One region of the Curtobacterium sp. 22159 genome, then DNA from elsewhere that is predicted to be linked to it. Evidence: riboswitches for the same ligand, from Rfam matches in the RefSeq annotation. Region 1 holds a riboswitch; the other holds the start of a gene.
What was found. Region 1 has a riboswitch for thiamine pyrophosphate ahead of ACTJKO_RS17115 (ECF transporter S component). Riboswitches for the same ligand answer to the same signal wherever they lie in the genome.
Positions count from the first base shown of each region.

Region 2: another riboswitch for thiamine pyrophosphate. It lies ahead of thiM (hydroxyethylthiazole kinase); the one in region 1 lies ahead of ACTJKO_RS17115 (ECF transporter S component).

Region 1 covers NZ_JBQEPN010000019.1:7,271-11,273, forward strand. The annotation lists gene glgX (glycogen debranching protein GlgX) at 1-535, opposite strand, end outside; gene ACTJKO_RS17110 (hypothetical protein) at 664-987, shown strand; TPP riboswitch at 1,068-1,179, shown strand; gene ACTJKO_RS17115 (ECF transporter S component) at 1,174-1,812, shown strand; gene ACTJKO_RS17120 (ABC transporter ATP-binding protein) at 1,809-3,398, shown strand; gene ACTJKO_RS17125 (energy-coupling factor transporter transmembrane component T family protein) at 3,395-4,003, shown strand, end outside.
Region 2 covers NZ_JBQEPN010000010.1:81,160-85,162, forward strand. The annotation lists gene ACTJKO_RS12635 (MFS transporter) at 1-589, shown strand, start outside; gene ACTJKO_RS12640 (NUDIX domain-containing protein) at 633-1,550, opposite strand; TPP riboswitch at 1,620-1,715, shown strand; gene thiM (hydroxyethylthiazole kinase) at 1,704-2,594, shown strand; gene thiE (thiamine phosphate synthase) at 2,591-3,364, shown strand; gene thiD (bifunctional hydroxymethylpyrimidine kinase/phosphomethylpyrimidine kinase) at 3,361-4,003, shown strand, end outside.

The sequences.
Region 1 (4,003 bases):
AGGTGCCGCGCTGCTCCTCGGGGACGTCCGGGTGGGTCTCGGTGAGGCCCTTGACGTGCGCTTCGTAGATGACCGTCTCGCCGTACGGGGTCCGCGGTGCGCGGTCGCCCTGCCAGTCGAAGAACGGGTTGATGACGACGCCCTTCATCATGTGCGACGCCGAGTCGTCGTCGTTCGTCGAGTCGGGGTCGCCGAACGTGTACGAGAACAGCGACTGGTCCCAGTCGATGTCCCCGCTGGTCGCCTTCGCGTAGGGGTCGAGCAGCAGCTTGCTCGGGTTGGCGCGCAGTCCCTTCGCGGGGTCGTACTCGCCGTGGACACGGAACCCGTACTGCTGTCCGGGGCCGACGTTCGGGAGGTACGCGTGCCAGACGTACGCGTCCACCTCGACGAGGGGGACGCACTCTTCGTTGCCGTCGTCGTCGAAGAGACAGAGATCGACGCGCTCTGCGACCTCGCTGAAGAGCGCGAAGTTCGTGCCGCTTCCGTCGTAGGTCGCACCGAGCGGGTACGGGTTGCCGGGCCAGGTGTGCAAACGGTCCTCCAGGTGTGGGTGGCGCCAACATATCGGCGCTGGCCGTCCGCGTCCGCAGACAAGGCACAGCCGTGGGCGGTTCGTGGACACCGCGTCCTGTGGAGGGAGGGGCGAGTAGCCTCGCGCGCATGGCCAACATCGTCACGCAGATCGCAGACAAGGTGCGCCCCGTGGGCGTCTCCACGAACTACGGGGAGCCGGTCGAGGTCGGCGACCAGACCCTCATCCCGGTGTCGCTCGGCTGGTTCGGCTTCGGCGGCGGCGGTGACGGCGACGAGAACGGCGGCGGGGGCGGCGGTTCCGTCTCGATCCCGATCGGCGCGTACGTCCGCCGACCGGGCCGGGACCTCGAGTTCGAGCCGAACCTCGTCTCGCTGCTCGCGGTGAGCGTCCCGGTGATCTGGGTCACCGGGACGGTGCTGCGCAAGCTGGTGCGCGTCCTCAAGAAGTGACGTCCTGACGAACGGGAGGCGCGGTGCCGGTCGGCACCGCGCCTCCCGTTCGTCACGCAGTCGCGTCCCGTCTACACTGGCGGGACACACACGGGAGTCCGGGACCGCCGGGCTGAGAGGGAGCGAGTGGCGCTCCGACCGTCGAACCTGATCCGGATCATGCCGGCGCAGGGAGGAGTCAGGACCATGTCCACAGGCACGTCGTCAGCCGTACCGTCCACCGCGAAGCGCTCGTTGCGCTGGCGCGTCGTCGACATCGTCGTCGCGAGCGTGCTCGCCGTCGCGATCGGTGTCGTCTTCAAGGTCTGGGAGTTCCCCTACGAGCCGCTCAGCGCCGCGATGACGCTCCTGCTCCCGGGCACCCAGGCGTTCTTCGGCGGCGTCTGGCTGCTCGCCGGTCCGGTCGTCGCGATCATCGTCCGCAAGCCGGGAGCGGCGTTGTACGCCGAGATGGTGGCCGCTTCCGTCGAGGCCCTGCTCGGGACGCAGTGGGGCTGGCTGACGCTCGAGGCCGGACTCGTGCAGGGTCTCGGCGCCGAGCTCGTCCTCGCGCTGTTCCTGTACCGCAGCACCCGCCTGCCGGTCGTGGTGCTCGCCGGTGCGGCCGCCGGGCTGGCGCTCGGCCTCAACGACACGCTGCTCTGGTACGCGGCCCTCGACGCGGGCTTCAAGGTCGCGTACGTGGTGTCGGCGATCATCGGCGGTGCCGTGATCGCCGGGGCCGGCGGGTGGCTCCTCGTCCGCGCGCTCGCCGCGACCGGCGTGCTCTCGTCGTTCGCCGCTGGACGGGAACACGCCAGGCGCCGGAACCGCGCCGTCGCGTGAGCACCGCGTCCGGGACGACGCCGGCACGGATCACCTTCCGCGACTGGGGCTGGCGCTACGCCGACCGCGGTGACTGGGCGGTCCGTGGCGTCGACCTGACGGTGGAGCCGGGGGAGCGCGTCGCGATCGTCGGGCCGTCGGGAGCGGGCAAGTCGACGCTCCTGCGGGCCGTCGCCGCGGTGCTCCCCGATGAACCGGACGACGCGGACGACACCGCGGCGTCGGTGCAGGGCACGGTCCTCGTCGACGGAGCCGACCCCCGCGCGGTCCGCGGACGCGTCGGCCTCGTCATGCAGGACCCCGAGGCCCACACCGTGATGTCCCGCATCGGGGACGACGTCGCGTTCGGGTGCGAGAACCTCGGTGTCCCGCGTGCGGAGACCTGGGAACGCGTGCGATCGGCGCTCGACGTCGTCGGCCTCGACCTGCCGCTCGACCGATCGACCACGATGCTGTCCGGTGGCCAACGGCAGCGGCTGGCCCTCGCGGGCGTGCTCGCCATGCGGCCCGGCGCGCTCGTGCTCGACGAACCGTGCGCGAACCTCGACCCGGCGGGCGTCGAGCAGGTGCACGGCGCCGTCCGGGCGCTGCTGGACGCCACCGGCGCCACGATGCTCGTCGTCGAACACCGCATCGGCACCTGGCTCGACCTGGTCGACCGGCTCGTGCTCCTCGAGGCCGGCGGGGGTGTGGTCGTCGACGGCCCGCCCGACGCCGTGCTCGCATCGCACCGGGAAGCGCTGACCGCGGCCGGAGTGTGGGTGCCCGGCTCCGGACCCGCCCGCGCTTCCGCCCGCCGCGCGGACCGCACCGAGGGCGACGAGCTGCTCACGGCGCGCTCGCTCGGCACCGCCCGGGGCCGACGCCAGCCGGTCGGTCGCGGGATCGACCTCGACGTCCGCGCCGGTCGGGTCCTCGCCGTCACCGGGCCGAACGGCGTCGGCAAGTCCACGCTCGGACTCACGCTCGCCGGGCTCCTCCGACCCGCCGAGGGGACGCTCCGGGCCACCCGCGCGCTCACCGACGACGACGAGGACGCACCGGCAGCCTGGACGAGCCGTCGCCTCGCCGCCCGGATCGGCACCGTGTTCCAGGACCCCGAGCACCAGTTCGTCGCCCGGACCGTCCGCGAGGAGCTCGCCGTCGGACCGCGCGCACTCGGTCTGCCCGACGTGGACGCCCGTGTCGACGAGCTGCTCACCGACTTCGGCCTCGCGCACCTGGCGGACGCCAACCCGTTCACCCTCTCCGGCGGCGAACAGCGACGGCTCGCGATCGGGACCGTCATCGCCGCCCGTCCGCCCGTCGTCGTGCTCGACGAACCGACCTCCGGGCAGGACCGCGCGACGTGGCAGGCCGTCGTCGACCGGCTCGGCGCGCTCGCGGATTCGGGCACCGCCGTCGTCGCCGTCACGCACGACCGCGACCTCGTGCGGGCGCTCGACGCCGACGAGGTCGTGCTCGGGCCGTCCGGCGCGACCCCGGCCACCGACGACACCGACGACATCGACGCGGCGCCCGACGCGCCGCACGTCGGCGACCCAGCGCTCCCGCACCGCCCGCGCAGCACGGCGGTGCAGCGGTGACCGCCCCGACTCCCGCGGCCGGTGCACCCGACCGCGCCGCGCCTCCAGGACGCCCCGACGGAACGGAGCGGGCCCGCGGCATCCGCGGAGTGCAACCGGTGGCCCCGCTGCTCGGCGTCCTCGCGCTGGGCGTCTGCCTCGTGACGAGCCTCGACGTCGTCACCGCAGCGGTCGCCCTCGGCATCGAGGTCGCGCTCCTGCCGCTCCTCCGCATCCCGCCCCGGACCCTGCTGCTCCGCACGTCACCCGTCCTCGTCGCCGTACCCCTCACGGCCATCAGCATCGCGCTGTACGGGCGGCCCTCCGGACGACACTGGTTCGACCTCGGCCCCGCGCACGTGACCGACGGATCGCTCACCCTCGCGCTCGCGACCGCGTTGCGGGTGCTCGCGGTCGGGCTGCCCGCGGTCGTGCTGTTCATCCGGGTCGACCCCACGGACCTCGCGGACGGCCTCGCGCAGCTGCTGCGCCTCCCGGCCCGGTTCGTGCTCGGCGCGCTCGCCGCCGTCCGGATGATGACCCTGCTCGGTGAGGACTGGCGGCAGCTCGGGATGGCGCGTCGCGCGCGCGGCGTCGCCGACACCGGTCGGCTCCGGCGCGGGGCG
Region 2 (4,003 bases), on a different contig from region 1:
CGTGCCGAGCGCCGGACACCGCCGCTTCACCCGCGTCGTGCTCGTCGCGGCACCGTGGATCTTCGGCTCCGCGGCCATCGGGTACGGGTACCTGCCGACGAAGCTCGCCGGCGCGACCGGCACGTGGGGGCTCGTGTTCGCGACGGCGGCCACCGTCGTCGCGCTCGGGGTGTCGAGCGCGGTGCAACCGTTCGCCAAGCGCGTGCACTCGGCCGTGTCGGCCCGTGGGCTGGTGACGGGCGTGGCGCTCATGACCGCCGGCATCGCCGTGGTCGTCGTCGCGATCCAGCTGCAGTCCGTGGTGGTCGGGCTCGTCGCGAACGTGGTGATCGGGCTCGGGATCGGCCTCGCGCTCGTGTCGTCGCTGCTCGAGGTGCAACGGATCGCGGGCGCGCGCGACCTCGCCGGACTGACCGGGGTGTTCTACGCGGCGGCGTACGCCGGGTTCCTGGCACCGGCGGTGATCGCGGCGGTGGGGAACGTCGTCGCCGTGCCGGTCGTCCTGTGGGTGGTCGTCGGGCTCGGCGTGCTGTCGTGGGCGGCGGTGCTCGTGTCGTCCCGGAAGCACATCCCGGGCGACGCCGACTGATCAACGGCGTGCCGCCGGGCCGCACGCACCAGGAGACGAGGCGTCAGCTCGGGAACCGGTCGCGCAACCACGCGGGCCCGTGGGGCACCGCTCCGAGCGCCTCCACACGCTCCCGCAACCCACGGTCCGCCGTCACGACGACGACCGGGCCGTCGCCGGCGCCCACAGCGGCACGCGCGGCGTCGACGATCGCGTCGTCGCCCGACCCCGGTGCACGCACGACCCCGACGACCTCGCCGGCGCCGGGCACCGCGGTCGCCGGGTCGGCAGCGGCCCGCGCCTCCCCCTCGAGCACCACCGTCCACCGCGGCCACCACCGGTCGAACGGCAGGTCCAGCGCCGCCGCCGGCAGTCCCGCCGCGGCGAGCGCCCCCACCGACGCGACCAGCCGCGCGGCCGCCCCGGCCCGGTCCTTCCACCAGCCGTCCGGGACGCTGCCGACGACGTTCGCCGCGTCCACCACGACGTGGGGCGTGGTCGCCATCCGGTCGCGCAGCGCCGGCCAGGCGGCGCCGAACCCGGGGTGCAGTGGCAGGTCGTCGACGTCACGCGCGGGCACCCACGCCAGCTCGAGGCTCTCGCGATCCGCGATCACCGGTTCGAAGGGCCTGGAGGCGCGCCCCACCACGGTCGTGTAGGTCCAGAACCCCAGGTCGAGGACGGACGTGTGGCGCAGGTCGACCCCGTCGAGGGGCACGCCGGCTTCCTCCGCCGACTCGCGCAGGGCTCCGGTGACGGCGTCCTCGCCCTGGTGACGCGCTCCGCCAGGGATGCCCCATGTGCCGCCGTGGTGGCTCCACTCGACGCGGTGCTGCAGCAGCACGCGACCGGCGCCGTCGTCGACGAGGAGACCGGCGGCGCCGAAGATCCCCCACGCCTTCGTCCCGTCCGGGCCGATCGCCCAGGCGTCGCCGGGGTCGCGGGGGCCGGGAGGGGGCCCGGGAGGCGTTGCATCTGGCACGTCCTCAACCCTCCCACACGGCACCGGTGCTGTGACGGCCGGTGGTCGCAGAGCGTCGTGTACGGTGTCGTCCGAGACACGGGGTGCCGCAACCGGCGGCTGAGATCACACCCGTCGAACCTGCTCGAGTTCGTACTCGCGAAGGGATCGTCCATGCACACTGCTGCGCCCGTACCCGCTGCACCCACCGGTGGCGCCGAGCCCGACTGGGCCGACCGGACCGCCACGCTCCTCGAGGCCGTCCGGGGCCGCGCTCCCCTGGTGCACTGCATCACGAACACGGTCGTGCAGAACGTCACCGCGAACGTGCTGCTGGCGCTCGGCGCCTCGGCCGCGATGGTCGACGTCGTCACCGAGGCCGGACCGTTCGCGCGCGTGGCCGACGCGCTGCTGGTGAACACCGGCACCCCACACGCCGAGCCCCGCGCCGCCGCCGAGGAAGCCGTCGCGGCCGCGGTGGACGTCGGCACGCCGTGGGTCCTCGACCCGGTCGCGGTCGGTTCGCTCCCGGTCCGCACGGCACTGGCGCGACGCCTCCTGGCCGCGGGTCCGACGGTGCTGCGCGGCAACGCCTCCGAGGTGCTCGCGGTCCTCGGCGCGTCGGCGGGCGGCCACGGTGTCGACAGCACGGTCGGCGCGGACGACGCGCGGGACGCCGCGGTCGCCGCGGTCACCGCTCCGGGCGGTCCCGGGAGGCGCGTGGCCGCGGTGGCCGTGTCGGGTCCGGTCGACCTGGTGGTCGCGCCCGGCACCGGCACGGTGCGGGTCGCGAACGGCACGGAGCTGCTCACCCGGATCACCGGCGGCGGGTGCGCCCTCGGAGCGGTCGTCGCCGCGTTCACGGCCGTGTCGCCCGGGGACGCCGGAGCCGCGGCCGTCGCAGCCACCGCGGTGCACACCATCGCGGCCGAACTCGCCGCGAGGACGTCCGGCGGTCCGGGCACGTTCCAGCCGCTGTTCCTCGACCGTCTGGCGTCGCTCACCCCCGAGGACGTCGTGCGCGAGGCCCGTATCACCGTCGAGCCGTCGGCGGTGGTCGCGTGAGCGCCGCGGCGGACCTCGGCGTGTACCTCGTCACCGACGGTCGGCTGTCGGACCGGCACGGGATCGGGGTCCTCGGCGTGGTCCGGGCCGCGGTGCACGGCGGGGTGCGCCTCGTGCAGGTGCGTGACAAGGACGCCTCGGCCCGGGACCTGCTCGCGCTGAGCGCCGCCGTCGCGGACGCGGTGGGCGACCGGGCGACGGTGGTCGTCGACGACCGCCTGGACGTCGCACTCGCCGCACGGTCCGCCGCGCACCTGGTCGCGGGCGTGCACCTCGGGCAGTCCGACGTCCCCGTCGGGGTCGCGCGCGCCCTGCTCGGTCCGGACGCGCACGTCGGGTTGACCGCGAACACGCCGGAGCACCTCGCGGCCGTCGCCCGGCTCCCGCACGGCACCGTCGACCTCCTCGGGGTCGGCGTGGTGCACCCCACGGCGACGAAGGCGGACCACCCGCCGGCGCTCGGCCACGAGGGGTTCGCGCGGCTCGCGGCTGCGACGGAGGTGCCGTGCGTGGCGATCGGCGGGGTGACGCTCGACGACGTCGCACCGTTGCGTGCCGCCGGTGCGGCCGGGGTCGCCGTGGTGTCCGGCATCTGCGCGGCCGCCGACCCCGGTTCCTCGGCGGCCGCGTTCGTCGCCGCGTGGACCGGCGCGGGCCCGGCGGGCGACCCGCTCGGTCACGGGTCGGATGGTCCGCCGGACCGCAGGCGGGTCGGTCCGGGTGATCCGTTCCTCCTGGACGTCGCCACGCGCGACGAGGCGGACGCGTGAGCGGCGGTGGACGCGTCCCGCGCGTCCTGTCGATCGCGGGCACCGACCCCACCGGCGGGGCGGGGATGCAGGCCGACCTCAAGGCCATCGCCGCCCACGACGGGTACGGGATGGGCGTCGTCACCGCCCTCGTCGCGCAGAACACGCGCGGTGTGCGGTCGGTGCACGTGCCGGACGTGGCGTTCCTCCGCGAACAGCTCGAGGCCGTCTCCGACGACGTGGCCGTCGACGCCGTGAAGGTCGGGATGCTCGGCACCGCGGACGTCGTCCGGACCGTGGCCGAGTGGCTCCGGGCGAACCGGCCGCCGGTCGTGGTGGTCGACCCGGTCATGGTCGCCACGAGCGGCGACCGGTTGCTCGACACGGACGCCTCCGCGGCCATCGGCGAGCTGCTCACGCTCGCCGACCTCGTGACGCCGAACCGGGCCGAGCTGAGCGCGCTCGCGGAACTCGCGGGCGCGGAGTCGGTGGCGGCGGCGGACGGGCCGATCGCCCAGGCGCTCCGGGTCGCGCGCGCCTGGGACGTGCTGGTCCTCGCCAAGGGCGGCCACGACGGCGGCGACACCTCCGACGACGTGCTCGTGTCGGCGTCCGGCGTCGTCCGGACGTTCACCGCCCCGCGCGTCCGGACGACGAACA